DNA from 3 places in the Neobacillus sp. SRL179 genome. Region 1 is predicted to be linked to each of the others. Evidence: a T-box and tRNA genes for the amino acid it is inferred to sense, from the RefSeq annotation. Region 1 holds a T-box; the other regions hold tRNA genes.
What was found. The T-box of region 1 lies ahead of proS (proline--tRNA ligase). A T-box ahead of a tRNA ligase gene usually reads a tRNA of that ligase, here a tRNA-Pro.

Region 1 (9,465 bases):
GCACGATCCGATTCGGATCAAATAGAAATGAAAAAATCAGTCTTCCAATTGGATGAACTTTTAAAAGATATTGTTCAACAATATGAAGAAATAGCCATGTATCAAGAAAAGTCACTTCATCTTGATGCACCAGAACAGGTACAGTTTATAGGTGATAAAGAAAGAATTCATCAGTTAATTGTCATCTTGTTAGATAACGCTATTAAATATACAAAAGATGGCGGGGAAATATTGCTTTCTTGTACACAGAGTCACTCCTCCGTTTTCTTACAGGTAAAAGATAATGGAATTGGGATCCCTGAAAAGGATATCCCGAAAATCTTTGATCGCTTTTATCAGAGTGATAAGTCAAGGACAGGTGTGGAAGGAACAGGTCTCGGATTATCGATTGCCAAATGGATCATTGACAAACACCATGGAAAAACGAAGGTACAAAGCACGGTTGGTGCAGGAACAAAAATAGAAATTACTTTTCCGAAGTCCCAAAAAAATTAATGGGGCTTCATTTTTTCATGTTAAGAAAATCTTAAGGAAGACCCTTCATAATATCCTTATCTATTTAAACAAGCACCCTGTGCTTTGTGGATTGAAGGGAGATTAATGGTAATGAAGAAAACGAGAAAGGCTCACTTATGGATTGGCTTAATCGCGTCAATTTTTATCTTTTTGGAGTCGATTACAGGATTACTTATGAATGAACCTTGGTTAATCGGGCAGACACAAATGGAAGGCGGGCGCGGCAATTTTCAGCAAGGTCAAACGAATCAAGGTCAATTTAATAGGAGGCAAGGACAATTTAATCAAGGTGGAGAAGCGCCTGAATCTGGACAAGCCACAGGACCAATGCAGGGACAAGGAAATGCTCAGATGGGCTCAAATGAAAATGGTCAATTTCAAGGTCGTGCTAGATTTGACGGAAATGGAAATTTTGCCGGTGGTATGCGCGCTGAAAGGTTTGGGCAAGGGTCATTCATGAGCACCATCCGCGGTCTGCACGAAGGAAGAATTGGTAATATGAACGTGAAATGGCTCATCGACTTAGTAGCCGTTGCGATGATCGTTTTAACTGGAACCGGCATCTATTTATCCATGAAAGTCCTGAAAGCAGAAGGAAGAAGAAAAAAACGGCAAATACAAGAGATTTCAGACATGGCAGATTTTTAATAGTAAAGCACACGAAGATCATCATTCGTGTGCTTTGTTGTATAGTTACTCAACGACAATTGTTCCTTTATACATTTGCATGCCACAGCTAAAGGTATACTCACCTGTTTTATCTGGGGTGAAACTAAGATTGGTCGTCCCTTTTTTTAAGTTAACATGATTAATATTAAAATCTGGAATCATAAAAGTGGATAAGCAGCTATTTTCTAACGGGTTTTCAATTTCAAGTTGAACCGGTACACCCTTTTTTACACGAATGACATTTGGTGTATAACCTGTTGGGGTTACAGTCATTTTTACGAGTGGAGCGCTCTGATCGGTCACATCGGCTTCTGTTTTCATAACTTCTTGATTTTCGGCCTTTTGTTGTGTTTGTCCTGCAGAATCGTCCCTGCCTGGGATTTTTACCAAATCGCTGCTATACATAAACAAGAACAAGGAGACTAGCACGATCCCGCCGGCGATAATGGCAAATGGAGAAAGCTCTTCGGTATCTATTGAATATTTAGGGTTCGTAGTAACATAAATATAGACAATGACAAACCCGATAATGACCAAATAAAATCCGACTAGAATCCCTAACAAAATCATAGGATTGACAAATTGAAGAAATAGACCCAGGATAGCCCCGTTAATACCACCCATTAATCCTGCAATAGCTCCCATAAGAATCGCTAATATTCCTACAGGGTGTCCTGCTAGGAATCCAACAATAAATCCAATAATCATACTGATGCCAACAACCAAAAAGGTTTCACCAGAGATAATCCCCATGATACTTCCTGTAAGCAAGCCAGTGATCACCGCAATCACCATACTAAGCATGACTCCCGGGGTGTTATTCAGTTGGTTTTTATTACGATAAACTAAGAAAATCGAGTAGCCAGAGCCACCGGCAACAATTGCTGCTGAAATAATCGAAAAAATATTCATGATATGTCTCCTCAAATGTGTCCTTTAAAATAAACAACATAAGAGTATTATAAATGTAAATAATGGATCGAAATTTGTATTTTAAGTGATTAATATGAACGTTTTATGAATCTTGATGTGCTTGAAAACCGGCTACTCTTTTTTTTCATGATTAACAGCGTTTTTATAAATTCTTTTCAGTGCTTCATTCTGCCATTTCATGTATTCAAGTAAAAATTCTTTTTCCGCATCTTCTTTTTCAAGTTCATCTTTTTCCTCTTCCTTCATATTCGTCACCCCATTCACTTATTACTTGCATTTTACCCGAATTAATTAGTTGAATAAAGGTAATTTCATAAATTAGACAGTTTACATAATAAAATAAGATTTGACATTTATAATTGGGAAATATATAATTTTCAAAAATACTATTGAAACTATGACGAGGATTAGTAATTTGAAATGTCTTACCAAGAGAGGAAACCATTGGGTGCAAGGTTTCTTAAGACAATCATATGAACCTGCCTCTGAGTTCTGTATCGGATCATATGTTGAAGATACATGCGGATAAAATCCGTTATCATGGAGAGAGTTTAAAGCTGTTTGCTTTTTGAATTTAGGGTGGTACCGCCAGGCCTTGGTCCCTTTTTAGGATCAGGGCCTTTTTGTATTCAAAAAAGTAAAAGCATTCGATGAATGGCGAATGTGCTGAATTATTCTTAACATGAAAAAAGTATTCTTATAAAAAGATAATGGGGTGTCAAAATGGCAAAGGAATTTGTAAAAGATGTTACTAGTATGGACGAGGATTTCGCCCAATGGTACACAGATGTTGTCACAAAGGCAGATTTAATTGACTATTCAAGTGTGCGCGGTTCGATGATAATCCGTCCTTATGGATATGCCCTATGGGATAATATTAAAAATGAATTGGATCGCCGCATTAAAGAAACAGGGCATGAAAATGTGTATATGCCATTATTCATTCCTGAAAGTCTCTTACAAAAGGAAAAAGACCATGTTGAAGGCTTTGCACCTGAAGTGGCTTGGGTTACACATGGCGGGAATGAGCCATTAGCGGAAAGATTGGTTGTTCGTCCTACTTCAGAGGTATTATTTTGTGAACACTACAGCAACATCATTCATTCTTACAGAGATCTGCCAAAGCTGTATAATCAATGGGCAAACGTAGTTCGCTGGGAAAAAACAACCCGTCCATTCCTACGCACGTTAGAGTTTTTATGGCAGGAAGGACATACTGCCCATGCCACTGATGAAGACGCTATGGAAGAAACGATTAAAATGCTTAATGTGTATGCTGCTATTTGTGAAGAAATCCTCGCCATTCCAGTTGTGAAGGGGCAAAAGACCGAAAAGGAAAAATTCGCCGGTGCGAAAGCTACCTTTACAATTGAAAGCTTAATGCATGATGGGAAGGCATTGCAGTCAGGGACTTCCCACCATTTTGGAACAGGATTCGCAGAGGCCTTTAACATTCAATACACAGATAAAGAAGGAAAGCTGCAATATGTGCACCAAACATCATGGGGCTTTACAACAAGAATTATCGGAGCTTTAATCATGGTGCATGGTGACGACCGTGGATTGGTCATTCCACCAAAAGCTGCACCAACTCAAGTAATGATCGTACCTATCGCTCAGCATAAGGAAGGCGTGCTTGATTTTGCCTATAACTTGAAAAAGTCACTCGGAACAGTTGCACGTGTTGATATTGACGCAAGCGATAAAAAGCCAGGCTGGAAGTTCAATGAATATGAAATGAAAGGTATTCCAGTTCGTCTTGAGGTTGGACCTAAAGATATTGAGAATAAACAAGTTGTATTAGTTAGAAGGGATACGCTTGAGAAAGTAGTTGTACCTTTGGCTGAATTGGAAACAACACTTCCTGCATTGTTAGATGATATTCAAACCAACCTTTATAATAAAGCTTTGAAGCATCGTGAAGAAAGAACATCCGTAGCTACAACGCTTGCTGAATTAAAAGATACACTAGAATCAAAACCTGGTTTTATTAAGGCAATGTGGTGTGGTGATGTTGCTTGTGAAGACAAAATCAAAGAAGAAACAAGTGCAACTTCCCGCTGTATGCCGTTTGAGCAAGAACACCTATCAGATCATTGTGTATGTTGTGGAAAAGAAGCAAAACAAATGGTTTATTGGGCAAAAGCTTACTAATTCATAGTAGAAGAAGAGGGCTCTTCCATTTTGGAAGAGTCTTTTTTTTGAGCAGGTGACAGTGCCCGTGGCCACGGAACAAAGCAGGGTATAGGCACTCACGACTTTTCAATTTGAAATCCTAACAAAAGGTCCATCTGAAAATGAACAATAACGATGAAAAAAGGAAAATAAGAAACTCTAGCGAATTCTTAATAATCAGGAGGGGGAACCGAACAAATGAAACCAATATTATTAGACTTTCCAGAAGAATTTTATACTGAAAGATTGCTAATACGCAAGCCAATACCTGGTGATGGGAAAGTAGTATTCGAAGCGATGCAGGCATCAATTAATGAACTAAAACCGTGGATGCCATGGGCCCATAGAGACCAATCAGAGCAAGATGTCGAGGCTAATATGCGTGAGGCACATGCGAAGTTTTTAACGCGAGAGGATCTTAGATTTCATCTTTTTAATAGAGAAACAGGGGAATTTATTGGATCTTCAGGCTTACATAGAATCAAATGGGAAGTGCCAAAATTTGAAATTGGCTATTGGGTTGATACTCGTTTTAGCGGGAAGGGATATATAACTGAAGCAACAAAAGCGATAACAGACTTTGCTTTTAGAGAATTGAAAGCAAAACGAGTCGAGATTCAATGTGATACCAGAAATACTAAAAGTCGTGCGATTCCTGAAAAATTAGGCTTTACCTTAGAAGGGATCCTCAAAAATGATGGCATTTCAGCAGATGGCAAGGAACTAAGGGATACCTGTATATTTGCCAAAGTAACTGAATAAATAGAAAGAAAACTCGACCACAGCGTCGAGTTTTCTTTCTATCAATCTAGTATATATTTTTTCAAATAGTATTTAGTAATCGCCAAATATTCTCGAGTATAGGACTTCACTACGGCCTTCCAGTGAGTTTTTGCTGGCAGGCCTTGAACATTTAATCCTTGGTCTTGAGCAATTGACATGGCTCGATACAAGTGGAAATTATTGGTCACCACCACTCCCCATTTTGCGTGAGGAGGAATGAGTTTTTTAGAAAAACGAATATTCTCATATGTATCTGTTGAACGATCTTCCATCACAATTCGTGATTCGGAAATACCTTGCTTCACTAGTTCACTCTTAATCGATTCGGCTTCAGCGATTTCCTCACCTGGTCCTTTGCCACCTGAGGCGATGACAATGGTCTCCTTATTTTCCTTTAAATAGTCCGCAGCAGACTTAATCCGGCTGGCCAATACCAACGAAGGAACAGTCCCTTTCACGCGAGCACCGAGAACAATCAAATAGTCAGCGTTCTTTGGAGCAGTCAAATTACTATATTGATTGATTTTAATTTGAAGGAAGCCCGCATAAATCAGTCCTATAACCACCAGTATCCATATTATTGATACTATTCTTTTCTTTTTTCTCATATTTTCAAATCCGTTTCTATAAGAATCCTAACCATATATTGATAGTACCATAATATAACAATTTTTGTCATTTATATGTTAAAAAGGCGCATGAGTCATCACGCGCCCTTTAAAAGCATTAAATTTTAATCTATTCACAAACCCACGAAAGCCCTATTGTACCGACACCCGTATGGACTCCTGCCACCGTGATCAGCATCAAAATTTCTGTTTCCAAGTTGGGAAATGTTTCTTTGATCAAATCCTCAAATGCAGCCGCTTTTTTAGGATCATTGGCATGAACGATGGCTACCTTTCGGACAGTTTTTGTTTCAAGGTCTTCTTTTAATTTAGCAATGAGCCAGGCAATTACCTTTTTATCGGTGCGAACCTTTTCCTTAATGATGGCTGCACCGCCACCTTCAATTGATAAAATTGGTTTTATATTAAATAAAGAAGCTAAGATTTTTTGACCGCCGGAAACACGCCCGCTTTTGTGAAGCTGATCGAGATTGGATGGAACCAAGAACAGTCGCGTTTCATTACGTAAGTCTTCTAATTGTGAAACAACTTCAACGACATCATTGCCTTGTTCTACGAGATCAATGCCTTTTTTTATTAAAAAAGAAAGTGGATAGGAACCGGTTTGGGAATCAATTGCGAATAAAGGAAATTCCTCCATATCAGCTGCCATGACGGATGATTGATAGGTGCCGGTTAACATACTAGAAGCATGAATGGCGATCCCACAATCATAGTCTTCTTTTAACTTCTTATATAGGTCGACAAAGTCAGTAATGGATGGTTGGGAAGATTGGAACTTTCCTTCTTCATTTTTCATCCGCTCATAAAATTCCTGTGCAGATATATCAATCGTTTCTTTGTAAAATTCATCATTTATGACCACATGCAGGGGAATAACATGTATATTGTGCTCCTCAATGAATTCTTTGCTAAGAGAAGCTGTAGTGTCAGTAATCCAGGCAATTTTAGCTTTACTCATAATCGTTCAAATCCTCCAATAGATACTTTAACTTGGCTCACTTTCATATCTAATAGTAATAGTGCGCCCTTTTTTATCTTACTAAATAAAAAGATACAAGATAGATAGGTTTATCACTAGTTATACTTGTCATGTATAAATTTGAACACTTTGTGAAATTTTTGGTTTCAATTATTCCTGAATAACAAAGTGTGATTTAAATCACTTAAACAGTGTGTTTTATCTTCTATAATTAACAACATGTTCATAGTAAAAACTATAAGGAGTGTTTTAAGTGTTAGATCAAAAAACGATTGAAATCATTAAATCAACTGTTCCAGTGTTAGAAAAACACGGAGAAACTATTACAACTAGGTTCTATGAATTAATGTTTGCAAGTCATCCAGAATTATTAAATATCTTTAATCATGCTAACCAGAAACAGAGAAGACAGCAAAAAGCACTTGCCGGAGCTGTGTACGCTGCCGCAATGTACATAGATAATCTAGCGGTTATTCTACCTGTCGTGAAACAAATTTCTCAAAAACATAGAAGTCTTGGTATAAAACCCGAACATTATCCAATCGTAGGTAAATATCTTTTATTAGCCATTAAGGATGTGTTGGGGGATGCAGCAACAGATGAAATCATGGATGCTTGGTCTCAAGCCTATAATGTCATTGCCGATGCCTTTATAAGTGTGGAAGCAGAAATGTATGATGAGGCAGAACACCAACCCGGTGGCTGGGAAGGATTCCGCAACTTTATGGTGGACCGTAAAGTGGTCGAGAGCGATGTCATTACCTCGTTCTACTTAAAACCTGAGGATAACAAAGAAATTGCCAGGTTCATCCCAGGTCAATATATTAGTATTAAACTAGAAATAGAGGAAGAAGAATACACTCATATTCGTCAATATAGTTTATCGGATGCTCCAGGTAAAGATTATTACAGAATTAGTGTGAAACGCGAAGTGAGTTCAACGAATCCTGACGGAAAGGTGTCCAATTTCCTGCATGATCGTGTCAACGAAGGTGATTTTCTCAAAATAAGTGCGCCTGCAGGTGATTTTGTACTAGATACGGAAAAAAATACTCCTCTTGTTTTGCTAAGTGGTGGTGTGGGTCTAACTCCTATGATGAGCATGCTAAAAACAGTTGTGGATGTGCAGCCTGAACGAAAGGTGACATTTGTCCACGCTGCAGCAAATGGAAATGTCCATGCATTAAGAGATGAAGTGGAAGAATTAACAAAACTCAACAAAGTCCAATCTTATTTCTTTTATGATTCACCAACCGAAGAGGATCGAATGAATAACCGTTTTGATATTGAAGGATATGTAACACGTGAGTGGATAAAGGAAACTCTTCCGATCGAGGATGCAGATTTCTATTTCTGTGGACCGGTACCTTTTATGAAGGCAATGAACCATTCATTAAAAGTATTAGGGGTAAATGAAGAACGCATTCACTTTGAGTTCTTTGGACCAAAAGGAAATCTAGAAGAATAATCAATAAGCCAATCTTCCAAATGGGAGGCTGGCTTTTTATTTTGAAGGAAATGTTAACAAATATGTAATTTTTTTGTATTTGTCCTAAACAAGGGATTGAAAGTTTGAATCGACCGTCAATTGTGATTAAATAATAGAAAAGGCCAGAAAGGATGTCGATCATGAATAAGAATGTCATTCGGTCCATTACAATCATTTCGGTACTATTTTGTCTCCTCTGGCTAATTGGTCTTGGTTGGGCAGTTGGGGAATATTACGCTGGAAAGCCAGATAAAGTTCCGAATACTAACACCGTAAGCAAGAAGGAGGAAAACAAAAAGTCCCTGACAATTGTCGCCCTAGGCGATTCCTTAACTAGAGGAACTGGTGATGAGACCGGGAAGGGATATGTCGGTGTTTTAGTCGATGAAATAAAGGAAAAAACAAAGAAATCTGTTCAGCTGACTAACCTTGGAATCAATGGACAAAGGTCAGAGCAACTGCGGAAACAGGTTCAAGAAGAAGAAGTCGGACGGCAAATAAAGCAGGCCGATATCGTTTTAGTGACGATTGGCGGAAACGACTTATTCCGTGGTGGTCAGGGGTTAGAAGATTTCGGAACAAATGAAATCGCATCGATTGAAAAAAGATACTTAGAAAACTTGAAATTTATTTTTGAACAAATTCGGAAAAACAATCCTTCATCCACTGTTTTCTTCGTGGGCTTGTATAATCCCTTTATTGAAATGGATCAAGGAAAAGAAATGTCTACAGTTGTCCGCCATTGGAATTACGATAGTGCGGAAGTCAGTGCTGCTTTTCCGAAAATCGTGTTTGTCCCAACATTTGACCTGTTTGAGTTAAAGGTAAATGATTATCTATATGCTGATAAGTTTCATCCCAATTCAAAGGGGTATCGTTTAATTGCTGAACGGGTTGCCTCATTGCTCACCTGGTAAGGAGAGGAAATCAATGGAGAAAAAAATAACATTAGCGGTAAAAGACTTAAAAAAAGTAATTGGGAAGAGAGAAATTATAAAGGGACTTACCTTTGATTTACGGGAAGGGGAAGTATTTGGGTTTTTAGGTCCAAATGGTGCCGGAAAAACAACCACAATCCGTATGCTGGTCGGCCTAATAAAACCAACTGCCGGGAGTATCCACATTTGCGGTTATAATGTTGAACATCAATTTTCGGAGGCCATGAGCAACCTCGGCTGTATCGTTGAGAATCCGGAGCTTTATCCCTATCTATCCGGATATAATAACTTGCTTCATTTTGCCCGAATGCTTGATGGGATAGGGGAAGAACGGATAAAAGAGGTAACGGA
Region 2 (9,465 bases), 1.4 Mb from region 1:
AAATATTGAAAAAGGTGTCAGGCACCAACTGGTAAATAGTGTAAATTAGACTTTGCCATAAATCTCTATATGCGTATTTAATTTTGGAATGGAATCAAATTCTTCTATCTTACCTGTATAATGGATGGTGGAGTAAATGCTCTATTGGTTTTGCATATGATATTTCTTTGCGAGTAATCCTATAGATATGTCGAAAATACAACTAAACGAGGTTAATACATGAGTGAAAAAAGTTTTACAGATTACCATTTAAGTGAGGAAATCACAAGGGCACTGGGAGTGTTAAAATATGACACGCCTACCGAGGTGCAAACTGAAGTGATTCCATTAGCATTGGAAAAGCAGGATCTTGTTGTTAAATCTCAAACTGGAAGTGGCAAGACAGCGGCCTATGGCATCCCTATTTGTGAATTGGTGGAATGGGAAGAAAAAAAGCCGCAGGTCCTCATTCTCACTCCTACTAGGGAGCTGGCGGTTCAAGTTCGTGAGGATATCACGAATATCGGCAGGTTCAAACGTATAAAAGCAATGGCCGTTTATGGAAAAGAGCCATTTTCCAAGCAAAAGGAAGAATTGAAGCAAAAAACACATGTCGTTGTTGGTACACCCGGGCGTGTCATCGACCACATCGATCGGGAAACCTTGGTTTTAGACCAAATTAAGTATCTTATTATTGATGAAGCAGATGAAATGTTAAACATGGGTTTTATTGATGATGTTGAATCCATTATCAAGGAACTTCCGTCAGACCGAGTGACGATGGTTTTTTCAGCTACCATGCCGAAGGATGTAGAATCTCTATGCCACCAGTACATGACAGACCCTGTTCATATTGAAATAGAAGCAACGGGAATTACCACCGATACGATTGAACACCGATTATTGGAAGTACAACCAGAAGAAGATAAACTTTCGATTCTAAAGGATGTTACCGTTGTGGAAAACCCCGACAGCTGTCTCATCTTTTGCAATACAAAAGAACATGTGGATACTATTTATGCTGACCTCGAGGCCTCTCATTATTCATGTGAACGACTTCATGGCGGATTAGAGCAACAGGATCGCTTCGCGGTAATGGATGGGTTCAAAATGGGGAATTTTAGGTACCTTGTCGCTACCGATGTGGCAGCTCGAGGGATTGATATTGATAATGTCACCCTTGTCATCAACTATGATGTACCGATGGAGAAAGAAAGTTATGTCCATCGAACCGGCAGAACCGGTCGTGCTGGACATACAGGCAAAGCGATTACGCTTGCCACATCTCATGAAGAAAAATATATTAGAGCGATTGAACGATATATAGGTTTTGAGATTCCGCCTATGGATGCCCCAAAACCTCATGAAGTAGCGAATAATCGGGCTGCTTTTGATGAAAAAATTAGCGGACGCCGCGTGGTCAGAAATAATAAAACCGCCCGCATTAACCAAGATATCATGAAACTCTATTTCAGCGGTGGAAAAAAGAAAAAGCTTCGGGCGGTTGATTTTGTTGGGACGATTGCAAAAATCCCAGGCGTAACGGCCGAGGATATCGGCATTATTACGATTCAGGATCAAATGACCTATGTTGATATTCTTAATGGAAAAGGCTCACTAGTCCTCCAAGCCATGGAGCATACCACCATTAAAGGGAAAAAGCTTAAAGTCAGCAAGGCTATTAAATAATGCTTAATAAAAGGTGTCTGATATGTAATCAGACCCTTTTTGCTTTTTCTATAGCACGGATATAGGAGTTCATTGAAATGGTTCATGTGTGGATTAAAGTGTATTATAATGACGTTAACCAAGAATCATTAATTAGGTGATGATTTATGACAAATATCAAGGATTTAGCTAAGATGGCTGGTGTTTCAGTAACGACGGTATCACGGGTGCTTAATAACCATCCCTATGTAAGTAAAGAAAAAAGAACCGCTGTTCTAAATGCTATTCAAAAAAGCAATTATCAGCCAAATATTAATGCAGTGCATTTAAGTATGGGGAAGACCTTCCTAGTTGGAGTCGTTATTCCATTTATTGACCATCCCTATTTTTCTTTATTAATAAAAGGCATTGCGATGGAAGCACTGGAAAATAACTATAAGCTTGTATTGTTTCAAACCAACTACCAAGAGACTAGAGAACTCGAAGCACTAAATATGTTGAAACAAAAACAGATTGATGCGTTAATCATTTGTTCGAGAAAATCCAGCTGGCACATTATTGAAGGATACTTACCATATGGTCCCATTATTTTATGCGAAGACACGAGAGGAAAAAAAGTGTCCTCCACTTTTGTTGACCATTATACATGTTTCACTCTTGCATTAGATTACTTATACAATCACGGTCATCGAAAGATTGGTTATTGTATTGGGCGGAATACTGGGACAAATAGCAGAAAAAGAAGTAGGGCTTATCGGGAATTTATTGAGAAATATGACTTACCTTACAATCCCACTTATATTTTCGAGGCCTGCCTCCATGTTGAGGATGGGAAACAGGTCATAGAACGAATTAAACAGATGGCAGCTCCCCCCTCTGCCCTGCTGGTCACAAGTGATGAGGTGGCTGCTGGAATTGTGACCTGTGCGCAAGACGAAGCCATTTCTATTCCCGATCATTTAGCGATTATTGGTTTTAATAATCAACCAATTGCCCAAATGATGCATATCACTACGATTGAAATCCCACTGGTAGACATGGGGAGAAAGTTATTTCTTCAAGCCATGAACGACCCCCATGATATCACCCATCAAGAAGTTTTGGCATCCTTAATTGAACGAAGGACAGTTTAGAAATAATGGTCGGATCAATAGAATTCCGACCTTTTTTATATTGTATGAGAAGCCTCTATACTACTAAAAAAAGCCCCTCAATAAATTTCTTCATCTCCCTTGACCTGAAACGGGTTTCATAGAATATGCTGTATTGGCAGAAGATACAACACCAGTGTCGGCGTGATTGGTAATTGTCCGAGCGTAACGACGGTGTTGTATTTTAGTGAATCGAGAAGTCATTTTACTATTCCCACTTTTCTAAAAACTAATGTAAAATACAAGTATATCGAAAATCGGGGGAATTCTATTGAAAAAGCGAAAGATTACCTTTTTGTTTATTTCTGGACTAATTCTTATTTTTATAATTGTAACCGTTTTCAATTCGGTAAAGGTAAACTCAAAACAGCCAACTGCAAAACCAACTAACGTAGTAATCAATGAGGATCAAGCTATTCAGCACTTATCCACAGCCATCACCTTCAAAACAGTTTCGTATCAAGACCGCAGTAAATTTGACTTAAAAGAATTTGAAGGGTTTATTTCATTTTTACAAGAAAGTTTTCCTGCTGTCCATGAACAGCTTGAATTTGAAAAAATAAATTCTTACGCCCTCGTCTATAAATGGAAAGGCTCTGATACTAATAAGAAGCCAGTTGGTTTAACCAGTCATTATGATGTGGTCCCTGTTTTATCCGGAACAGAGGCCAATTGGGAACAAGATCCTTTCAGTGGGACCGTGGTAGACGGAAAGATATGGGGCCGGGGCAGCTTGGATGACAAAATTGGTGTCATCGGCATTTTACAAGCTATTGACTATTTAGTAGAAAAAGGCTACAAACCCACGCGCGATATGTATTTCATGTTTGGTTTTGACGAAGAAATTGGCGGAGAAGAAGGTGCCAACAAAATTGTTAACACACTAAAAGAAAGAGGGATTACCTTTGACTATGTTTTAGATGAAGGTGGTGCGATTGTTGAACACATGGTACCTGGTGTAAATCAACCGGTTGGTGTGGTTGGTATTTCTGAAAAAGGATCAGCGACTGCCGAATTAACCATTGAAGGCAGCGGCGGTCACTCCTCACAGCCGAAGAACCACACGAATATTGGCCGAATGGCAAGCGCAATATCTAAGTTAGAAGATACACAGTTTAAAGGTGACCTCAAGGGACCTGGGGAAGACCTATTTGAATTCGTGGCACCAGAAATGAGTTTTGGAATGAAGTATATCTTTGCTAATAAAGTAATTTTTGAACCAGTTATTGAAAAAATTCTACTTGAGAAGCCCGCATCGGCGGCTTTAATCCGGACGACCATCGCCCCAACTATTTTTCAAGCGGGGGAGCAATACAATGCCTTGCCTGAAAAGGCCACTGCCTATATTAATCTTCGTCTTATGCCAGGTGATTCTTTGACAGATGTAAAACATTTTATTAAGGAAACGATTGATGATAAAGATATTAAAGTGAACATAACGGGCAGCGAGGCTTCCAAGGTTTCCTCCATTAACGGCTGGCAGTTTACGTCGATTCAACAGGCTGCAAGAAATGTGTATGGCAACGCAGTTATCGCTCCCTATTTAATGTTTGCTGGCTCTGATGCCAAACATTATGACAGAATCGCGAAAAATACGTACCGTTTCCTGCCCGTACAGATTACCTCCGAGGATTTAAACAGAATGCATGGAACGAATGAACATATTAGTATTAAAAATTATATCAATGCTATTAAATTTTATGTAGAAGTGATCAAGGAGTCAGATTAATAATTTAGTAACTTATATGCTAAAAAAATTTAATCTTTAAAAAAAGAAAGGTGCCAGTCCCCAAAGCGTAAACGCATAGGAACTGACACCTTTCTTTGTATATAGATGGGCCTAAATGGACTCGAACCATCGACCTCACGCTTATCAGGCGTGCGCTCTAACCAGCTGAGCTATAGGCCCATATTTTGGAGCGGGTGATGGGAATCGAACCCACTACATCAGCTTGGAAGGCTGAGGTTTTACCAGTAAACTACACCCGCATAATAATTCTAAAATGGGGCGGCTGATGGGAATCGAACCCACGAATGCCTGAACCACAATCAGGTGCGTTAACCACTTCGCCACAACCGCCAAAATCTATATATATATTAATAGTAGTCATCCTACTAGAAAAAAGTGGCGGTCCGGACGGGACTCGAACCCGCGACCTCCTGCGTGACAGGCAGGCATTCTAACCAACTGAACTACCGGACCATATTGCGGGGGCAGGATTTGAACCTGCGACCTTCGGGTTATGAGCCCGACGAGCTACCGAACTGCTCCACCCCGCGATAATAAAAATAATACTAAGTCACTATGCTCCATATTTGCATGGACTGTATCAATCTCAGTAAGCATATTCAAGCAGCGGTTCGATTGATACAACTCGCAGTTTTTTCATTGAAGCAACGCTCGTTGCTCCACCCCGCGATAATAAAATAAAAAGTATAAAAATTATGGAGGAGGAAGAGGGATTCGAACCCCCGCGCGGTGTTACCCGCCTGTCGGTTTTCAAGACCGATCCCTTCAGCCAGACTTGGGTATTCCTCCAATATTACAAACAATAATATATTTTTGGTAGCGGCGGAGGGGATCGAACCCCCGACCTTACGGGTATGAACCGTACGCTCTAGCCAGCTGAGCTACACCGCCAAAATGAATATTATTGTATTTTCTTAAAAATGGTCGGGAAGACAGGATTCGAACCTGCGACCCCTTGGTCCCAAACCAAGTGCTCTACCAAGCTGAGCTACTTCCCGTAAAATGCGCCCTGAGAGATTCGAACTCCCGACCTTTTGATTCGTAGTCAAACACTCTATCCAGCTGAGCTAAGGGCGCAAAATAACTTAATTAATATGGTGGAGGATGACGGGATCGAACCGCCGACCCTCTGCTTGTAAGGCAGATGCTCTCCCAGCTGAGCTAATCCTCCATATGGTGACCCCTACGGGACTCGAACCCGTGTTACCTCCGTGAAAGGGAGGTGTCTTAACCGCTTGACCAAGGGGCCGTCATTTAATTTCGGCAAAATAATAGCCCCATAGGGGCTTAGCCTGGCAACGTCCTACTCTCACAGGGACGCGTGTCCCAACTACCATCGGCGCTGAGAAGCTTAACTTCCGTGTTCGGTATGGGAACGGGTGTGACCTTCTCGCCTTAATTACCAGACTATTTAATTAGAGGTTCATTCCCTCAAAACTAGATAATGCAGAAGAAGTTTTAAAAAATCGAGTTCACCTAATATAAATGGTTAAGTCCTCGAACGATTAGTATCAGTCAGCTCCACATGTCGCCACGCTTCCACCTCTGACCTATCAACCTGATCATCTTTCAGGGTTCTTACTAGCTTGACGCTATGGGAAATCTCATCTTGAGGGGGGCTTCATGCTTAGATGCTTTCAGCACTTATCCCGTCCGCACATAGCTACCCAGCGATGCCTTTGGCAAGACAACTGGTACACCAGCGGTGCGTCCATCCCGGTCCTCTCGTACTAAGGACAGCTCCTCTCAAATTTCCTGCGCCCACGACGGATAGGGACCGAACTGTCTCACGACGTTCTGAACCCAGCTCGCGTACCGCTTTAATGGGCGAACAGCCCAACCCTTGGGACCGACTACAGCCCCAGGATGCGATGAGCCGACATCGAGGTGCCAAACCTCCCCGTCGATGTGGACTCTTGGGGGAGATAAGCCTGTTATCCCCGGGGTAGCTTTTATCCGTTGAGCGATGGCCCTTCCATGCGGAACCACCGGATCACTAAGCCCGACTTTCGTCCCTGCTCGACTTGTAGGTCTCGCAGTCAAGCTCCCTTGTGCCTTTACACTCTACGAATGATTTCCAACCATTCTGAGGGAACCTTTGGGCGCCTCCGTTACTCTTTAGGAGGCGACCGCCCCAGTCAAACTGCCCACCTGACACTGTCTCCCACCCCGATAAGGGGTGCGGGTTAGAATTTCAATACAGCCAGGGTAGTATCCCACCGACGCCTCCACCGAAGCTAGCGCTCCGGCTTCTCAGGCTCCTACCTATCCTGTACAAGCTGTACCAAAATTCAATATCAGGCTACAGTAAAGCTCCACGGGGTCTTTCCGTCCTGTCGCGGGTAACCTGCATCTTCACAGGTACTATAATTTCACCGAGTCTCTCGTTGAGACAGTGCCCAGATCGTTACGCCTTTCGTGCGGGTCGGAACTTACCCGACAAGGAATTTCGCTACCTTAGGACCGTTATAGTTACGGCCGCCGTTTACTGGGGCTTCGATTCAGAGCTTCGCTTGCGCTAACCCCTCCTCTTAACCTTCCAGCACCGGGCAGGCGTCAGCCCCTATACTTCGCCTTGCGGCTTCGCAGAGACCTGTGTTTTTGCTAAACAGTCGCCTGGGCCTATTCACTGCGGCTCTTCGAGGCTATGAACCTCAAAGAGCACCCCTTCTCCCGAAGTTACGGGGTCATTTTGCCGAGTTCCTTAACGAGAGTTCTCTCGCTCACCTTAGGATTCTCTCCTCGCCTACCTGTGTCGGTTTGCGGTACGGGCACCTTTTATCTCGCTAGAGGCTTTTCTTGGCAGTGTGGAATCAGGAACTTCGGTACTAAATTTCCCTCGCTGTCACAGCTCAGCCTTCACGGTGAACGGATTTTCCTATTCACCAGCCTAACTGCTTAGACGCGCATATCCAACAGCGCGCTTACCCTATCCTCCTGCGTCCCCCCATCACTCAAACGATAAAGAGGTGGTACAGGAATATCAACCTGTTGTCCATCGCCTACGCCTTTCGGCCTCGGCTTAGGTCCCGACTAACCCTGAGCGGACGAGCCTTCCTCAGGAAACCTTAGGCATTCGGTGGATGAGATTCTCACTCATCTTTCGCTACTCATACCGGCATTCTCACTTCTAAGCGCTCCACCAGTCCTTACGGTCTAGCTTCAACGCCCTTAGAACGCTCTCCTACCACTGACACCTGATGGTGTCAATCCACAGCTTCGGTGATACGTTTAGCCCCGGTACATTTTCGGCGCAGAGTCACTCGACCAGTGAGCTATTACGCACTCTTTAAATGGTGGCTGCTTCTAAGCCAACATCCTGGTTGTCTAAGCAACTCCACATCCTTTTCCACTTAACGTATACTTTGGGACCTTAGCTGGTGGTCTGGGCTGTTTCCCTTTTGACTACGGATCTTATCACTCGCAGTCTGACTCCCACGGATAAGTCTTTGGCATTCGGAGTTTGTCTGAATTCGGTAACCCGATGAGGGCCCCTAGTCCAAACAGTGCTCTACCTCCAAGACTCTTACTACGTGAGGCTAGCCCTAAAGCTATTTCGGAGAGAACCAGCTATCTCCAAGTTCGATTGGAATTTCTCCGCTACCCACACCTCATCCCCGCACTTTTCAACGTGCGTGGGTTCGGGCCTCCATCCAGTGTTACCTGGACTTCACCCTGGACATGGGTAGATCACCTGGTTTCGGGTCTACGACCACATACTCAATTCGCCCTATTCAGACTCGCTTTCGCTGCGGCTCCGTCTTTTCAACTTAACCTTGCATGGGATCGTAACTCGCCGGTTCATTCTACAAAAGGCACGCTATCACCCATTAACGGGCTCTAACTACTTGTAGGCACACGGTTTCAGGAACTATTTCACTCCCCTTCCGGGGTGCTTTTCACCTTTCCCTCACGGTACTGGTTCACTATCGGTCACTAGGGAGTATTTAGCCTTGGGAGATGGTCCTCCCTGCTTCCGACCGGATTTCTCGTGTCCGGCCGTACTCAGGATCCACTCAGGAGGGAACGAAGTTTCAACTACAGGGTTTTTACCTTCTATGACGGACCTTTCCAGATCGCTTCATTTACCCCGTTCCTTTGTAACTCCATGTTGAGTGTCCTACAACCCCAAGAGGCAAGCCTCTTGGTTTGGGCTATGTCCCGTTTCGCTCGCCGCTACTCAGGGAATCGCGTTTGCTTTCTCTTCCTCCGGGTACTTAGATGTTTCAGTTCCCCGGGTATGCCATCAATACCCTATGTATTCAGGTAAAGATACTGCTCCATTACGAGCAGTGGGTTCCCCCATTCGGAAATCTCCGGATCAAAGCTTACTTACAGCTCCCCGAAGCATATCGGTGTTAGTCCCGTCCTTCATCGGCTCCTAGTGCCAAGGCATTCACCGTGCGCCCTTTCTAACTTAACCTAAAAGGTTATTTCTCTTAATTACTTAAGAGAGAAAACTAAAATGGCGATTACTCGATGTTTTCTTGCTTCTTCTTACGATTATCTAGTTTTCAAAGAACGAATGTTGTGCATTGAGAGAATTGCTCCCTCAAAACTAAACAAACAAAAAGCGGTCAACTTTTATCAGTCCACAAGGACTGCATATTCCTTAGAAAGGAGGTGATCCAGCCGCACCTTCCGATACGGCTACCTTGTTACGACTTCACCCCAATCATCTGTCCCACCTTAGGCGGCTGGCTCCTTACGGTTACCCCACCGACTTCGGGTGTTACAAACTCTCGTGGTGTGACGGGCGGTGTGTACAAGGCCCGGGAACGTATTCACCGCGGCATGCTGATCCGCGATTACTAGCGATTCCGGCTTCATGTAGGCGAGTTGCAGCCTACAATCCGAACTGAGAATGGTTTTATGGGATTGGCTAGGCCTCGCGGCTTTGCTGCCCTTTGTACCATC
Region 3 (9,465 bases), 1.8 Mb from region 1:
CACAAGGGAGCTTGACTGCGAGACCTACAAGTCGAGCAGGGACGAAAGTCGGGCTTAGTGATCCGGTGGTTCCGCATGGAAGGGCCATCGCTCAACGGATAAAAGCTACCCCGGGGATAACAGGCTTATCTCCCCCAAGAGTCCACATCGACGGGGAGGTTTGGCACCTCGATGTCGGCTCATCGCATCCTGGGGCTGTAGTCGGTCCCAAGGGTTGGGCTGTTCGCCCATTAAAGCGGTACGCGAGCTGGGTTCAGAACGTCGTGAGACAGTTCGGTCCCTATCCGTCGTGGGCGCAGGAAATTTGAGAGGAGCTGTCCTTAGTACGAGAGGACCGGGATGGACGCACCGCTGGTGTACCAGTTGTCTTGCCAAAGGCATCGCTGGGTAGCTATGTGCGGACGGGATAAGTGCTGAAAGCATCTAAGCATGAAGCCCCCCTCAAGATGAGATTTCCCATAGCGTCAAGCTAGTAAGAACCCTGAAAGATGATCAGGTTGATAGGTCAGAGGTGGAAGCGTGGCGACATGTGGAGCTGACTGATACTAATCGTTCGAGGACTTAACCATTTATATTAGGTGAACTCGATTTTTAAACTTCTTCTGCATTATCTAGTTTTGAGGGAATGAAAAATTTTTAATTTCCTCTTGAAAAATATCAAAAAGACATTATAATAAAATAGTGTCGAATAAATGGTCTGGCAATTATGGCGAGAAGGTCACACCCGTTCCCATACCGAACACGGAAGTTAAGCTTCTCAGCGCCAATGGTAGTTGGGACATGCGTCCCTGTGAGAGTAGGACGTTGCCAGGCAATATATGGAGGATTAGCTCAGCTGGGAGAGCATCTGCCTTACAAGCAGAGGGTCGGCGGTTCGATCCCGTCATCCTCCACCATATATTATTCCAAATTATTATTTGCCGGGGTAGCTCAATTGGTAGAGCAACTGACTTGTAATCAGTAGGTTGGGGGTTCAATTCCTCTCGCCGGCACCACTATACGAGCCATTAGCTCAGTTGGTAGAGCATCTGACTTTTAATCAGAGGGTCGAAGGTTCGAGTCCTTCATGGCTCACCATTTAAATGAATATGCGGGTGTGGCGGAATTGGCAGACGCACCAGACTTAGGATCTGGCGCCGCAAGGCGTGGGGGTTCGACTCCCTTCACCCGCATCATTTAATTTCTTATATGCGGAAGTAGTTCAGTGGTAGAACATCACCTTGCCAAGGTGGGGGTCGCGGGTTCGAATCCCGTCTTCCGCTCCATTAATGCCGGGGTGGCGGAACTGGCAGACGCACAGGACTTAAAATCCTGCGGTAGGTGACTACCGTACCGGTTCGATTCCGGTCCTCGGCACCATTACAACAAATTCATATGCGCCCTTAGCTCAGCTGGATAGAGTGTTTGACTACGAATCAAAAGGTCGGGAGTTCGAATCTCTCAGGGCGCATTATTTCGGGAAGTAGCTCAGCTTGGTAGAGCACTTGGTTTGGGACCAAGGGGTCGCAGGTTCGAATCCTGTCTTCCCGACCATCTCCTTTTCAAATGGGGTCTTAGCTCAGCTGGGAGAGCGCCTGCTTTGCACGCAGGAGGTCAGGGGTTCGATCCCCCTAGACTCCACCAAAATTTAAATTTGAATATTTGGCGGTGTAGCTCAGCTGGCTAGAGCGTACGGTTCATACCCGTAAGGTCGGGGGTTCGATCCCCTCCGCCGCTACCAATATCATTTAAAAGTACTTCAACTTGGACCTTTAGCTCAGCTGGTTAGAGCAGACGGCTCATAACCGTCCGGTCGTAGGTTCGAGTCCTACAAGGTCCACCATGAAACTTTATATTACACACGGAGGAATACCCAAGTCTGGCTGAAGGGATCGGTCTTGAAAACCGACAGGCGGGTAACACCGCGCGGGGGTTCGAATCCCTCTTCCTCCTCCATAATTTTTATGCCTTTTATTGTCGCGGGGTGGAGCAACGAGCATTGCTTCAGTGAATAATCTGCGAGTTGTGTCAATCGAATCGCTGCTTGAATTAGCTTACTGAGATTGATACAGTCCATGCAAGCTTGGAGCATAGATTCACCGAATTATTTATTATTGTCGCGGGGTGGAGCAGTCTGGTAGCTCGTCGGGCTCATAACCCGAAGGTCACAGGTTCAAATCCTGTCCCCGCAATACGGTCTGGTAGTTCAGTTGGTTAGAATGCCTGCCTGTCACGCAGGAGGTCGCGGGTTCGAGTCCCGTCCAGACCGCCACTAAGTGTGGCTCAGTAGCTCAGTCGGTAGAGCAAAGGACTGAAAATCCTTGTGTCGGCGGTTCGATTCCGTCCTGAGCCACCATTTTTAATTGAATATATTCTTATGGCGGCTGTGGCGAAGTGGTTAACGCACCTGATTGTGGTTCAGGCATTCGTGGGTTCGATTCCCATCAGCCGCCCCTTTTAAAAATTATTATGCGGGTGTAGTTTACTGGTAAAACCTCAGCCTTCCAAGCTGATGTAGTGGGTTCGATTCCCATCACCCGCTCCAATTGGGGCCTATAGCTCAGCTGGTTAGAGCGCACGCCTGATAAGCGTGAGGTCGATGGTTCGAGTCCATTTAGGCCCACCATTTTAATGTTCCGCAGTAGCTCAGTGGTAGAGCTATCGGCTGTTAACCGATCGGTCGTAGGTTCGAGTCCTACCTGCGGAGCCAATTATGGGGAAGTACTCAAGTGGCTGAAGAGGCGCCCCTGCTAAGGGTGTAGGTCGGGTGACCGGCGCGAGGGTTCAAATCCCTCCTTCTCCGCCATAAATATAATCGGCCCCTTGGTCAAGCGGTTAAGACACCTCCCTTTCACGGAGGTAACACGGGTTCGAGTCCCGTAGGGGTCATAGATAAAAACTGATAACATACTGTTATCAGTTTTTTTGTATGCAATTTTTTATGAAAAGACAGATGGTGTCAGTAGAATATAAATACGCTTTTGATTTGAGATAAAATTAAGTCTTCCAAAACCTTCATTTCCTTTCCTGCAAAAGGCAGCATAAAAGATTAAATTTATTATATTAAAATAATATTTAACTGGTTATCTTCTCTTTAAAAATGATTGATACCGCTTACATTTGCCTCGTTTACAATGTATATCACCCAACTAAATTATTAATAAATAAATAACTTTTTTGACCTTAATTTTATAAAATTTTATAAAAAACTTGATAAAATTCTGTCATATATTGACGAGATTTTTGTCGTTTTGTGTTTAATTATGCTGAAAAAGGGTAAACAGTATCATCTTACATCAATTGTTGTCGGAAAAGATAAAAAAGTTTTTTGAGGCTTATGCTTCATTTGCACTTATAATTGTTCAAAGAAATACATATTTTCATTGAGGATGAGGAGAGCCATGACTGTGAATACGTTATACCCAACCGATTATCAGCTGCATTTGTTCCATGAAGGCAGCTTTTACCAGAGTCATCAGCTTTTTGGCGCTCATATTTTTAAGAATTCCGATCAAGTGTATACAAGGTTTTGTGTGTGGGCTCCAAATGCTTATCAAGTGAGGCTTACAGGCGATCTTAATAACTGGAATGGTGAAGGATATGAACTACAGAAAGTAAATGATGAGGGAGTTTGGGCGATTATAATTAATCAGGATCTTACCGGAACCATTTATAAGTATGAAATTATTACACATTTCGGTGAAAAGCTCCTTAAGGCAGATCCATTTGCCTTTTACTCGGAAGTCAGACCCCAAACAGCATCGATTGTCTATTCCAATGAGGAATATGACTGGCAAGATGATCATTGGATGAAGCGAAGAGAAAGAAAAAACATTTTATCGGAACCAGCAGTCATTTATGAAGTCCATCTTGGTTCGTGGAAAAAGCATCTAGACGGCAGCTACTTCACCTATAGGGAATTGGTGTTAGAACTTATACCCTACGTACTTGAACATGGGTTTACTCATATAGAGTTGTTACCACTCGTTGAGCATCCGCTCGACGCCTCTTGGGGATATCAAGGAACAGGTTACTTTTCCGTTACCTCAAGGTATGGGAATCCAGATGACTTTAAATATTTTGTGGACCAATGTCACCAGAATGGAATTGGTGTCATTTTAGATTGGGTTCCAGGGCATTATTGCAAAGATGCTCATGGACTATATCGATTTGATGGTACGCATATTTATTCTTATACCCATGCTGCGGATCGGGAAAATGCAGTCTGGGGCACCGCCAATTTTGATTTAGGAAAAGGGGAGGTGCAAAGCTTCCTCATTTCAAATGCACTCTATTGGATCGACTATTTCCATATTGATGGCTTCCGAATGGACGCTGTTGCGAACATTATTTATTGGCCAGATGCAACAAATGGCAAACGGGAAAACCCATTTGGAATCAACTTTTTAAAAAAATTAAATAAAGAAGTTCATGAATACGATCCACATTTTTTAATGATAGGAGAAGATTCTACTGAATTTCCTCATGTAACAACACCTGTTTACTACGGTGGTCTTGGTTTTGATTATAAGTGGAATATGGGTTGGATGAATGACATGCTTGAATATATGGAAACTCCCCCCTACTTAAGGTCGAAAGTCCATTCAAAGGTCACTTTTTCTCTTTTATATGCTTTTTTAGAAAACTTTATGCTGCCGTTTTCCCATGATGAAGTGGTGCATGGGAAAAAGTCATTGCTGGATAAGATGCCAGGACATTATTGGGAAAAGTTTGCCCAGCTAAGGTTGTTACTCGGTTATATGTTTGCCCATCCAGGAAAGAAATTATTATTTATGGGGTTTGAACTAGGACAGTTTGCTGAATGGAAGGACAAGGAACAGCTGGATTGGAACTTACTGGAATATGACATGCATCGAGATTTAAATTCATATGTAAAAGTATTAGTCAAACTGTATAAACGCTCAAAGGCTTTATATGAATTGGATCATCTGCAGGACGGATTTGAATGGATTGATGTCAACAATAGTACGCAATCCATATTCTCTTTCATTCGGAAAGGGAAAAAGGAAGAAGATAATTTAATCATAATTTGTAACTTTACGGGTGTAAGCTACCCCCTTTATAAGATAGGGGTTCCTAAACCATGTGAATATCGTGAAATTTTTAATAGTGATGACATAGAATTCGGAGGATCTGGGGTAATAAATAAGAAAACTATACTGGCTGAAAATGAGCCCTTTCATAATCAATCATGCTCACTTGAAATGAGTATCGCTCCATTTGGATTTCAAATCTTACGACCGGTTAAAAAACGAAAGGAGAGAAAAGGGAATGGGAAAGAAAAAGTGCGTCGCCATGCTATTAGCAGGAGGGAAAGGTAGCAGACTTAATTCGCTGACTAGGGACTTAGCGAAACCAGCCGTACCTTTTGGAGGAAAGTACCGAATTATTGACTTTACATTAAGCAATTGCGCAAATTCTGGCATTGATACAGTGGGGGTATTAACCCAGTACCAGCCACTTGTGTTAAATTCTTATATTGGGATTGGTAGTGCGTGGGACCTTGACCGTAAGGATGGAGGGGTTACGGTTCTTCCTCCATATAGTGAGTCATCGGAAGTAAAATGGTATACCGGAACTGCAAGTGCGATTTATCAAAACTTAAATTATCTTAAACAATATCAACCAGAGTATGTATTAATTCTATCAGGTGATCATATTTACAAAATGAATTACGAAAGTATGCTGGAATATCATATAGAAAAGAGAGCAGATGTAACGATTTCCTTAATAGAAGTTCCCTGGGTTGAGGCAAGTCGCTTTGGCATTATGAATACAAACGAAGAAATGAGAGTAGTAGAATTCGAGGAAAAGCCAGCCAATCCGAAAAATAACCTCGCTTCTATGGGGATTTATATCTTTAGTTGGAATGTATTGAAAGAATATTTAGAAATGGATGATCGGGATCCTAACTCAAGCCATGACTTTGGAAAAGATGTCATTCCTATGCTTTTAGAGGAAAATAAAAAATTATTTGCTTATCCTTATAAAGGGTATTGGAAAGATGTTGGAACGGTTCAGAGTCTTTGGGAAGCAAATATGGATTTATTAGACGAGAATTGTGAATTAAATTTATTTGAACATGATTGGAGAATTTACTCAGTAAATCCTAATCAGCCTCCACAATATATTTCTTCGGAAGCATGTGTAAAGGAATCACTCATTAATGAGGGCTGTACCATTGAGGGGGAAATAGACAAATCTGTCCTATTCCAAGGTGTGTCAGTCGGAAAGAATAGCATAATTAAGGAATCCGTCATCATGCCGGATGCAACCATTGGTGAAAATTGTTTGATTGAAAAAGCCATTGTACCATGTGATGTAATTGTACCCGATGGAACAGTGATTCAGTCTTTTGATGATGAAATAATTCTGGTGACGGAAGAAATGTTAGCCGGGCTATTTCCAGCGTATTAGATTAATAGTTAATAAACTATAGTTGACGAAGATTTAAGCTATTTTTATAGAATGACAGGAGGAATTTGATTGAAAAGGGAGTTTTTAGGTGTCATAGATGCCACGACCTATCACGAGGATTTGGAAGATTTATTAGTACATCGATCACTAGCTGCGCTGCCTTTTGCGGGTCGGTACCGTCTAATTGATTTTGTGTTATCAAACATGGTGAACTCGGGTATACGGAGTGTGGCCATTTTTCCAAAGATGCAGTACCGCTCTTTAATGGATCATCTTGGGTCCGGGAAAAATTGGGATTTGAACCGGAAACGGGATGGACTTTTCTTTTTCCCTTCCCCAATTGTTGATCATGATGGCAAGCGGATTGGTTCGTTTGAGCACTTTGCTGCTAATATGGATTATTTTTATCGAAGCACCCAAGAGTATGCGATTATCGCCAATTGTTATACGATTTTTAATATGGACTTTAGACCGATATTAAACTGGCACAGTAAAGAAAACTGCGACATTACCGAAATCCATCACCATGATGGAACTTCGATGGAAATGTATCTGATTAAAACATCCCTATTGATTAAATTGATTGAAACTAGGCATGAAACAGGGTATACGTGTATGAAAGATGTTGTCACTGATCTTCATAATCCATATTTGAAATGTCACTATGATTACAACGGTTATGCCGTCATGATAGATTCGATTGAAAACTACTTTTCAACCAGCATGAAGTTACTGGAATCAGACATCTGGAAACAATTATTTTTAAAAGAGCAGCCCATCTTCACGAAAGTAAAGGATGAACCGCCAACCAACTATCTAAAAGGGTCATCTGTTAAAAATGCAATGGTCGCTAATGGATGTATGATTAGTGGTACGGTGGAAAATAGTATTGTCTCTCGAGGTGTGAAAATTGGCAAAGGGGCAGTCATTAAGAACTGTATTATTATGCAAAAGTGTCAGATTGAAGAAAACTGTTATTTAGATTCGGTTATTTTAGACAAAGATGTAAAGGTAGAAGCTGGAACTCGTTTAACAGGTTCAGCACATGCCCCTTATGTCATTCGCAAAGGAACGAAACAAGGAGCGTTGATGAACTCGTGAAAATATTATTTGCTGTTTCGGAATGTGGGCCCTTTGCAAAGTCTGGAGGACTTGCTGATGTTGCAGGTTCCCTTCCCAAAGAACTAAAAAGCTTAGGTACAGATATAAGAGTGATCCTTCCTAAATATGGAACGATTTCACAAAAATATAAACAAAAAATGAAAAAGGTAAAGGAATTTACTGTCTCCGTTGGTTGGAGGAATCAGTATTGTGGTATTGAGGAACTGTCCTATCAAGGCATTACCTATTATTTTGTCGATAATGAATACTATTTCAAACGGGAAAATTTATATGGATATTTTGATGATGGGGAAAGGTTTGCCTATTTTAATCGGGCAATCCTTGAAACTATTAGTCAATTGGACTTTTTTCCTGATGTTCTCCACTGTCATGATTGGCATACTGCCATGATTCCCTACTTACTGAGAACAGAGTATTACAAGAAAAAGGGATATGATTTGATTCGGACGGTATTTACCATTCATAACCTACAATTTCAAGGGATATTCCCAAAAGAGGTTTTAGGGGATTTGTTAGGAATGGATTATAAATCCTTTCACACAGGCCATTTGGAGTTTTTCGGCAATGTGAATTTTATGAAAGGCGCCCTTGTAGCAGCAGACAAAATTACAACGGTGAGCCCAACCTATAAAGAGGAAATACAAACGGCCGTTTACGGTGAAAAACTAGACGGATTATTACGGGAGAGAAAAGAAGACCTTATCGGAATATTAAATGGAATAGATGAAGACTTTTATAATCCGGCGATTGACCCCTTAATTTATCAAACCTACAAATCCGATAGTATTTCGAAAAAAGCCATTAATAAAAGAGAAATTCAAAAAAGATTCGGATTACCGCAAAGTGCGGACACACCTTTACTTGTCATGATTTCACGACTAACCAGGCAAAAAGGACTTGACTTAGTAAAATGTGTCCTTCGTGAAATCTTGCAAGAGGATATTCAGGTCATCATCCTTGGTACAGGTGATTTAGAGTATGAAGAACATTTTAGGCAAGCCGGTCGAGTTTATCCGGAAAAGTTAAAGGTGCATACTGGTTTTGATGAGGAACTAGCTCATAAACTGTATGCGGCAGCAGACTTATTTTTAATGCCGTCTCAATTTGAGCCATGCGGTCTTGGCCAGCTAATTGCGATGAAATATGGTGCAATCCCGATCGTCCGTGAAACGGGAGGTTTAAACGATACCGTGACGGCCTATAATGAATTTACTGGTGAAGGAAATGGCTTCTCCTTCCGAAACTTTAATGCACATGATATGCTCTATACCATTCAAAGAGCACTTGGTTTTTACCATAAGCCTGAGGTATGGAACTCAATTGTAAATCAGGCAATGGGAATGGATTATAGCTGGGCCCAATCCGCATTTAGTTATAACCAGCTTTATGCAGGGCTGGTCTCAAGGAGTGAAACGCATGTTTTCTAATAAGTCACAGTTTAAAAAGACCTTTCTAAAAAGGCTTGAGATGCTTTGTGGGAAGAGTTTTTCTGAAAGTTCCCCAAGGGACCAGTATCAAACGCTTGGCAGCATGATTCGGGAATATGTTAGTAATGATTGGATTGCAACGAACGAGCGATATCTTGCCGCCGAAGGAAAGCAGGTTTACTATCTCTCGATTGAATACTTATTAGGAAAATTGTTAAGGCAAAATATAATCAATTTAGGTATAGAAGAAACCGTACAAGTTGGTCTTCAGGAATTAGGTATTGATTTAGATGAACTAGAAGAATTAGAGGCGGATGCAGGTTTAGGAAATGGCGGCTTAGGAAGATTAGCCGCTTGTTTTCTGGATTCACTTGCATCTCTAAATTTACCAGGTCATGGTCATGGGATTCGTTACAAGCATGGATTGTTTGAGCAAAAAATTGTGGATGGCTATCAAGTAGAACTACCAGAGCAATGGCTGAGGAGCGGCAATGTTTGG

Region 2: it encodes a tRNA-Pro, which carries the amino acid that the T-box ahead of proS (proline--tRNA ligase) is inferred to sense. The anticodon was not compared.
Region 3: it encodes a tRNA-Pro, which carries the amino acid that the T-box ahead of proS (proline--tRNA ligase) is inferred to sense. The anticodon was not compared.

The regions. Positions count from the first base shown of each region.
Region 1 covers NZ_OZ481792.1:2,005,032-2,014,496, forward strand. The annotation lists gene AC4E8C_RS09870 (sensor histidine kinase) at 1-495, shown strand, start outside; gene AC4E8C_RS09875 (PepSY-associated TM helix domain-containing protein) at 607-1,164, shown strand; gene AC4E8C_RS09880 (cupredoxin domain-containing protein) at 1,210-2,097, opposite strand; gene AC4E8C_RS09885 (hypothetical protein) at 2,230-2,364, opposite strand; T-box leader at 2,507-2,725, shown strand; gene proS (proline--tRNA ligase) at 2,842-4,272, shown strand; gene AC4E8C_RS09895 (GNAT family N-acetyltransferase) at 4,492-5,055, shown strand; gene AC4E8C_RS09900 (YdcF family protein) at 5,097-5,684, opposite strand; gene AC4E8C_RS09905 (DegV family protein) at 5,815-6,666, opposite strand; gene hmpA (NO-inducible flavohemoprotein) at 6,941-8,155, shown strand; gene AC4E8C_RS09915 (SGNH/GDSL hydrolase family protein) at 8,317-9,093, shown strand; gene AC4E8C_RS09920 (ABC transporter ATP-binding protein) at 9,107-9,465, shown strand, end outside.
Region 2 covers NZ_OZ481792.1:576,195-585,659, reverse strand. The annotation lists gene AC4E8C_RS02910 (DEAD/DEAH box helicase) at 220-1,668, shown strand; gene AC4E8C_RS02905 (LacI family DNA-binding transcriptional regulator) at 1,815-2,780, shown strand; gene AC4E8C_RS02900 (M20 family peptidase) at 3,070-4,527, shown strand; tRNA gene AC4E8C_RS02895 (tRNA-Ile) at 4,634-4,707, opposite strand; tRNA gene AC4E8C_RS02890 (tRNA-Gly) at 4,714-4,787, opposite strand; tRNA gene AC4E8C_RS02885 (tRNA-His) at 4,803-4,878, opposite strand; tRNA gene AC4E8C_RS02880 (tRNA-Asp) at 4,925-5,001, opposite strand; tRNA gene AC4E8C_RS02875 (tRNA-Met) at 5,005-5,078, opposite strand; tRNA gene AC4E8C_RS02870 (tRNA-Ser) at 5,245-5,337, opposite strand; tRNA gene AC4E8C_RS02865 (tRNA-Met) at 5,363-5,439, opposite strand; tRNA gene AC4E8C_RS02860 (tRNA-Pro) at 5,470-5,546, opposite strand; tRNA gene AC4E8C_RS02855 (tRNA-Arg) at 5,552-5,625, opposite strand; tRNA gene AC4E8C_RS02850 (tRNA-Val) at 5,644-5,719, opposite strand; tRNA gene AC4E8C_RS02845 (tRNA-Glu) at 5,723-5,797, opposite strand; rRNA gene rrf (5S ribosomal RNA) at 5,839-5,955, opposite strand; rRNA gene AC4E8C_RS02835 (23S ribosomal RNA) at 6,034-8,971, opposite strand; rRNA gene AC4E8C_RS02830 (16S ribosomal RNA) at 9,165-9,465, opposite strand, start outside.
Region 3 covers NZ_OZ481792.1:3,766,532-3,775,996, reverse strand. The annotation lists rRNA gene AC4E8C_RS18795 (23S ribosomal RNA) at 1-569, shown strand, start outside; rRNA gene rrf (5S ribosomal RNA) at 697-813, shown strand; tRNA gene AC4E8C_RS18785 (tRNA-Val) at 821-896, shown strand; tRNA gene AC4E8C_RS18780 (tRNA-Thr) at 920-995, shown strand; tRNA gene AC4E8C_RS18775 (tRNA-Lys) at 1,002-1,077, shown strand; tRNA gene AC4E8C_RS18770 (tRNA-Leu) at 1,091-1,172, shown strand; tRNA gene AC4E8C_RS18765 (tRNA-Gly) at 1,191-1,265, shown strand; tRNA gene AC4E8C_RS18760 (tRNA-Leu) at 1,271-1,359, shown strand; tRNA gene AC4E8C_RS18755 (tRNA-Arg) at 1,377-1,450, shown strand; tRNA gene AC4E8C_RS18750 (tRNA-Pro) at 1,457-1,533, shown strand; tRNA gene AC4E8C_RS18745 (tRNA-Ala) at 1,548-1,623, shown strand; tRNA gene AC4E8C_RS18740 (tRNA-Met) at 1,644-1,720, shown strand; tRNA gene AC4E8C_RS18735 (tRNA-Ile) at 1,746-1,822, shown strand; tRNA gene AC4E8C_RS18730 (tRNA-Ser) at 1,843-1,935, shown strand; tRNA gene AC4E8C_RS18725 (tRNA-Met) at 2,098-2,171, shown strand; tRNA gene AC4E8C_RS18720 (tRNA-Asp) at 2,175-2,251, shown strand; tRNA gene AC4E8C_RS18715 (tRNA-Phe) at 2,260-2,335, shown strand; tRNA gene AC4E8C_RS18710 (tRNA-His) at 2,360-2,432, shown strand; tRNA gene AC4E8C_RS18705 (tRNA-Gly) at 2,451-2,524, shown strand; tRNA gene AC4E8C_RS18700 (tRNA-Ile) at 2,529-2,605, shown strand; tRNA gene AC4E8C_RS18695 (tRNA-Asn) at 2,615-2,689, shown strand; tRNA gene AC4E8C_RS18690 (tRNA-Ser) at 2,695-2,785, shown strand; tRNA gene AC4E8C_RS18685 (tRNA-Glu) at 2,797-2,868, shown strand; gene glgB (1,4-alpha-glucan branching protein GlgB) at 3,381-5,321, shown strand; gene AC4E8C_RS18675 (glucose-1-phosphate adenylyltransferase) at 5,272-6,417, shown strand; gene AC4E8C_RS18670 (GlgC family sugar phosphate nucleotidyltransferase) at 6,487-7,518, shown strand; gene glgA (glycogen synthase GlgA) at 7,515-8,966, shown strand; gene AC4E8C_RS18660 (glycogen/starch/alpha-glucan phosphorylase) at 8,956-9,465, shown strand, end outside.